DNA from 2 places in the Bacillus sp. PK5-006 genome. Region 2 is predicted to be linked to the other one. Evidence: riboswitches for the same ligand, from Rfam matches in the RefSeq annotation. Region 2 holds a riboswitch; the other holds the start of a gene.
The links. Region 2 has a riboswitch for lysine ahead of M1D84_RS06035 (aspartate kinase). Riboswitches for the same ligand answer to the same signal wherever they lie in the genome.

Region 1: another riboswitch for lysine. It lies ahead of M1D84_RS03515 (amino acid permease); the one in region 2 lies ahead of M1D84_RS06035 (aspartate kinase).

Annotation. Positions count from the first base shown of each region.
Region 1 is NZ_CP096414.1:705,216-708,641, forward strand. Features, by position in the region: gene M1D84_RS03495 (LTA synthase family protein) at 1-355, opposite strand, end outside; gene M1D84_RS03500 (metal-dependent hydrolase) at 479-964, opposite strand; gene M1D84_RS03505 (MarR family winged helix-turn-helix transcriptional regulator) at 1,136-1,564, shown strand; gene sspJ (small acid-soluble spore protein SspJ) at 1,646-1,789, shown strand; lysine riboswitch at 1,911-2,089, shown strand; gene M1D84_RS03515 (amino acid permease) at 2,281-3,426, shown strand, end outside.
Region 2 is NZ_CP096414.1:1,177,761-1,181,186, reverse strand. Features, by position in the region: gene M1D84_RS06040 (YslB family protein) at 1-140, shown strand, start outside; gene M1D84_RS06035 (aspartate kinase) at 295-1,530, opposite strand; lysine riboswitch at 1,664-1,841, opposite strand; gene uvrC (excinuclease ABC subunit UvrC) at 1,903-3,426, opposite strand, start outside.

The DNA of each region.
Region 1 (3,426 bases), 470 kb from region 2:
GTTGGAACAATTCTGTCATACTGCTGCCCATATCCCCCATGTTTTTCGCTTGGAATAATACAGGGATCGTAATGAAATCAATATAAAATCCATAAAAGATCGTATTCGCTATGAGAATCGCCGTCAAAATAAAATTTGCGGTCAATAAAAAAATCTTTTGCTTCTTTTCATTTAAAAAAAGAGCAATCCCAAACAAAGGGAGCAAAAAGCTAAGTGGATTGATCAAAAGCAGCCATTCATGAAACAGATTGGCCGTTCTTATGTGAAACCCGAATTGATATATGATGTATGTTTTCATCCACATGAAGAGGATGGAATACACTAAAAACCAGTGATTTTTGAAGAACGCTTTCATTTATGTAGCTCCTCACCATTCTGTATTCAGCTGCAAGGCAAAAACACTTATCTTAAACCTACTAAAAAAATGAGGAATGATCAATTCATATCCTGTTTTTTCGGAAAAACTCTTTTTGATTCATTAGAATGGGATGGATATGCCGCAGATGACGGCGATGTAATAGCAGGTAACGACGGTAAGAGCAGCTAGTACGACTTGTTCTCCTGTGCTGCCTGTTTTGACATAGAAGGGAAGACGCACTTTAATGGAAGCTGGAAATAAAAATTTAATCCCGTTCACTGTTCCTGCATCCAGGATGAGATGGCTTGCCATCCCGACTAGTAAACCGATACTTAGGCTGTCATTTGGAATGTATGTTGTCGCTAGAAAATAAATGATCAGCAAAAATAATAAACTATGTGTAAACGTGCGATGACCGAACACACTGCTGATCAGTGTCGAGAGCAGCGGGAATTTTCTGCCGATTTTACTTTTTGTATGGCAAAGGTCAGGGATCAGGGCACCAACTGATCCAGCAGCAGCCATCGTCACTGGGTCAAATCCATAATAGTAGGCAACGGCTGTAGAGGCGGCAACTCCGCCCATGATGTGTGTTTTTCCTGTCATGATGCGTACTCCTGTTCTATCTTTAGTTCAAGTACTCACTATATCAAGGGTGGATTCATTCAGCAAGGCTTATTTCTAAAGAAAAAGAGGCCAAAATGGTTGGCTGAATGGAAAAACATTCTATAATAAGGGAGAAGTCATGTTGATACTAACGATAAGGATGCGATTCGGATGGGTAATGCAGACATTTTAAAAGAAATTGTTCTTGTACATTATGAAGTCAGCCGTAAATTAAACCGCAAGTTACTTGAGTTAGAGAAAGACATCACACCCCCGCAGATATATGCTCTTTCTATTTTGATACAAGGCAAAGTATCACATGCCGAAGAGCTGAAGCAAAGACTCTCTTTAAACCCTGGTGCAGCCTCTATTGCACTCAATAAATTATGTGAGCAGGGTTATATTCAAAGAGAACGGGACAAGGACGATTCATCACTTGTTCGTTTAGAAGTCACGGAAAAAGGGATGGCGATTTATGAAAAGCATACACGTCTTTTCGGAAAAGTGATTCAGCATATGATGTCAGACTTCACAAAGGATGATTTAAAAACCTTTCTGTCGTACTTGCAAAAAATGAGACAGACCTTTCATGATGATTGAGCCTCTTCCCTTGTATAATGCTGAGCGCTGTAGCGCAAATTAAACAGGCAACCGCATTTTATGAAAAGGGAGGAAACAGCGATGTCATTTTTCCAAAAGGATAAAAAGGCGAAAAGTGAGAAAAACCATCAGCAGGTAGATCAGCTGTTAGAGGAAGCAAGTAAAGAGCTAGCAGGCGATCCGCTTCAGGAAGCTGTACAAAAGAAGAAAAACAACCAACAATAAGCATGTAAAGGGCAGAGAAACCGTTCTCTGCCTTTTTTCTATGTTTTTCCCTTTGACAGATGTGAGAATGTTTGATAACCTTCGTGTAGTAAAAATGAATAGAAATCCTCACGCTATGTCTCAGTGAGGTAGAGGTTGCGCGGATGATGAGTCACTCATAGGAGAGATGGAATCGTAGATCATGAGAAAAAAGGCATCAGCGCCGAAGTGTAAAGAGAGCTCCAACTTTCTTTATGCTGGGTCTGCATTGAATAAATGCAGGACTGCCACGTCTTTGAAGCGTGGAGGGCTATCCGGAGATCAAGGTGTATGTTTTGAAAAGCATGGACTTTTGTTCAGGCTTTTTTTTATGTTCTGAGTAACAAAAATAAGGGTATGCTGTGAATAAGTAATCCATGATGAACATAAAGAATGCAAGTCATTGCTTCACAAATATATCAATGAAGATACTGCCGGGTCTGGTCCAAAGTGAATAAAACGGAGGTACGGAAATGGAACAGACAAAAAAATGGGGTTTTTGGTTATTGACGGCTTTTGTCGTCGGAAATATGGTAGGTTCAGGCATCTTTATGCTGCCAAGTACGCTTGCCCAGCACGCCAGTCCTTTAGGTGTGACGATGGCATGGCTTGTCACAGGCGGCGGTGTGCTGATGATTGCGCTTGTATTTGGGCATTTGTCCATTCATAAGCCGCAGCTGACGGCTGGACCACAAAGTTATGCAAGGGCGCTTTTTAAAGATCCGAAAAAAGGGAAAGCGGCCGGTTTTACAATGGTTTGGGGATATTGGGTGGCAAGCTGGATTAGTAATGTCGCAATTATTACAAGCCTTGCTGGTTATTTGACGACTTTTTTCCCTATTCTCACCGTGAAGACTGAAGTTTTTACCTTTGGAAAAGAAGCGGTCACACTTGGCCAGCTCATGACGTTTATCGTATGTACCCTTCTTCTATGGGGAACACATACCATTTTAATCACTAGCTTAAGTGCTGCAAGTAAATTGAATTTTATTACGACCTTTTCGAAGGTGCTTGGATTCGTCCTTTTTATTGTAGCTGGATTATTTGCATTTCAAACGGCATTATTTGAACATTATTACTTCCCAGTTGAAACAGGCGGAGAAGGAGTGCTCGGACTTGGTGGCCAAATTCATCATGCGGCTATTTCCACACTATGGGCATTTATTGGGATTGAATCAGCTGTCATTTTATCAGGAAGAGCATCCTCACAGCGTGATGTGAAACGTGCGACGATTACAGGTCTTTTAATCGCACTTTCGATCTACATGATTATCACATTGATTACAATGGGCGTTCTGCCGCATGATCAATTGCAAGGCTCTGACAAACCATTCGTGGATGTGCTTCAGCTTATTATTGGGCCAGCTGGCGGAATTGTCATGGCGCTGCTGGCGATTATTTGTTTGTTTGGTTCGATGCTTGGCTGGATTTTACTTGGTTCAGAAGTACCGTATCAAGCAGCAAAGGCTGGTGATTTTCCAGCAGTATTTGCAAAAACAAACAAAAAAGGAAGCCCTGCTTTCGCTTTGACTGTTACAAATATTATGTCACAGCTGTTTATCTTCTCTGTGATGTCACGTACGATTAATGAAGCTTTTACCTTTTTAACCACATCAGCG
Region 2 (3,426 bases):
GCTTTCAGATGGAAGCGGGTTTTATTGCTGAACAAATTCAGCTTCTGAATGAGCACGTGGCTGAATCCTATGAACAAGTGAAAAAGCGTGCTGAGAAAGTCATTTTAACCGTTAAATGGGATTTAAGAGACCCTAGCTAATACTCTTGATAAAAGGCGCGGACTTCAGGTCACGCCTTTTTTATATGTCTACATCTATCATAGCATACTTAATGAATAGGTTTACGCCCGTTTCAGCCGTTTCCATATAGAAAAAAGAGGCGACCCTCTTTCATAAGATCACCTCTTTACCTTTTTAAGAGTGAGCAGCGGCGCTCACCTTTGATAAATCAAACGCGTCATGCAGCGCTTCAACCGCTTTGACCATATCATCACGGCCAACGACCGTTGAGACTTTGATTTCAGACGTACTGACCATTTTCACTTGAATGTCTTTTTGCGCTAACACAGCAAACATTTCAGCAGCTACCCCTGGATTTGAGACCATTCCAGATCCCACGATGGATACTTTCGCTAATTTGCTTTCTGTCTCAATCTGCTCGTAGCCAAGCGCCCCTTTATATTCTTCTAATACTTCAACTGTTTTGGACAAATCATCCGTTTTGACAGAGAAAGAGATGGAAGTCTGGTTGGTGCTTGTGACCGACTGAATGATGATATCGACATTAATATTCTGTTTCGCAAGCGTCGTAAAAATGGTCGATAATGTTGTTAAACCGCTTGAAAGCCCGCACACTGTCACACGTGTAATCTGATCTTCAAATGCAATGCCTCTGACAACTAAGTTTTGTTCCATGGATGATTCCTCCTCAATTAACGTACCCGATTCATTTTCAATACTAGAACGGACTTCTAGCGGGACTTGATAATTTTTCGCAAATTCAACAGCTCTTGGATGCAGAACCCCAGCTCCTAGATTAGCCAGCTCAAGCATCTCATCGTATGAAATACCTGCAAGTTTCCGCGCAGATGATACATAACGCGGATCTGTCGTAAACACTCCTGGTACGTCTGTGTATATATCACATTTATCAGCTTTTAGTGCGGCAGCCAGTGCCACAGCTGTTGTATCTGATCCGCCGCGGCCAAGAGTTGTGATATGTAAGTCATCTGCAATTCCTTGGAAGCCTGCCACAACAACGACTTTCCCCGCACTTAATTCATCTTTTATTCTTGATTCATCAATGTCCACGATTCTTGCATTTCCGTGTACATGCTCTGTTTTCATACCAGCCTGCCAGCCTGTAAAGGAAATGGCATCATAACCTCTTGCTTGGAGCGCCATCGCTAATAATGAAATGGTCACCTGCTCACCCGTTGCGAGCAGCATATCCATTTCTCTTTTGCTTGGATCGTCTGTGAGTTCTTTCGCTAGGTCTACTAGAACATCCGTTGATTTGCCCATCGCTGATACAACCACAACCACATCATGTCCTGCCTCGCGTTCAGCGATCACTCTCTCTGCGGCATTGCGAATTTTTTCTGTCGATCCAACGGAAGTTCCGCCAAATTTTTGTACAATTAGTCCCATGTCTACCACCCTTTTTCAAAAGTTCACGTGTGAGAGAAGAGGCAGCTTTGGAGACTGGCCGCTCACTGCAAATAAAAAAGCAATGAGAGAACAAATCTCCCATTGCTTTAAAATCATCATTAAACGATGCAAACAATGAGATAGCCCTCCAAGAAATGAATTCTTGACAGCCCTACATTTCTTCAATGTACAGCCAGCGAATAAAATGAGTGGATTTTATTCACTTCGGCGACGCTCCCCTTTCAGCCCTCTTCTTAGATCCCATCGATCTCCGAAGGCTTACTCTTGAAGTTCGCACCTCTATCTTCAACAAACAACACGTTCATTTATTAAATTAGTCACATCTTAACAGACTTTTGGTAAAAGTACAATCTATTTTTTTAATGCTTCCATTAAAAGTTCAGCCGTCTGTTTCGGAATGCCAGCCTCCTGAAAGTCTTGGATAGAGGCTTCTTTCATCTTTTTCACAGAGCCAAAATGTTTGAGGAGCTGCTTTTTACGCTTCTCTCCGATACCTGGTACATCGTCTAAAATAGACTGGAATGCATTTTTTCCGCGCAGCTGCCGGTGAAAGCTAATGGCGAAGCGGTGCACTTCATCTTGGATGCGCTGCAATAAGTAAAAGGCCTGACTATTTCTCTCCAGCGCAACAATTTCAAGTGTATCTCCCATCATGAGATTTGAAGTCCGGTGTTTTTCATCTTTTACAAGACCTGCGACCGGGACAGACAGATTCAATTCATTTTCAAGCACATCGATAGCTGCGTTGATCTGTCCTTTTCCTCCGTCAATTAAAATTAAATCTGGCAGCGGCAGTTCATCCTTTAACACGCGGGTATATCGTCTTCTAATGACTTCACGCATGGATGCATAATCATCTGGCCCTGAGACGGTTTTTATTTTGTATTTTCGGTATTCCTTTTTATAGGGTTTCCCGTCCTGAAAGACGACCATGGCAGAAACCGGATCTGCTCCTTGAATATTTGAGTTATCAAATGCCTCGATTCTGTATGGCATATAAATATTAAGCGCATCCCCGAGCTGCTTCACCGCACCAATTGTCCGCTCTTCATCACGCTCAATGAGCGAAAATTTTTCTTTTAAGGCGATTTTGGCATTTTGATGCGCAAGTAAAAGCAAATCCTTTTTCTTTCCTTTTTTCGGCTGGTGAACGTTCGTCTCAAGCAATTGCTCAATCATCTCTTGATCGACACTGTCCGGCACCAGAATTTCCTTCGGCAGAAAATGGTTGTTCTTTTCATAAAATTGCCCCATGAACGTGAGGAACTCCTCTTCAGGGTCCTGATACATTGGAAACAGGCTCACGTCACGTTCAATCAATTTCCCCTGTCTGATAAAGAAAACCTGGACACACATCCAGCCTTTATCATAGGCATAGGCAAAGACATCTCGATCTGATAAATCACTCATCGTCATTTTCTGTTTTTCCATCGTTGAGTCGATATAAGCGATTTGGTCTCTCAGTTCTTTTGCCCGTTCAAACTCTAAATTTTCAGCGGCTTCCTGCATCTTTTCGGTGAGTTCTTTTTTGATTTGCTGATGTCCCCCGTTTAGAAACCTTGTGATTTCGTCCACGAGCTGCTTATTCGTTTCCTCGGAAATGTCATACACACATGGCGCAAGACATTGTCCAAGATGATAATAAAGACAGACGCGGTCAGGAAGGGTGGCGCATTTTCTCAGTGGATATAAGCGGTCGAGCAGCTTTTTTGTTTCTCGAGCTGCTTGTACGTTTGGGTATGGACCGAAATATTTTCCTTTGTCCTTTTTTACATTGCGGGTGACGATCAGCTTAGGATGGCGTTCATTCGTAATTTTTATAAAAGGATACGTCTTGTCATCCTTGAGCATGACATTGTATTTTGGGTCATATTT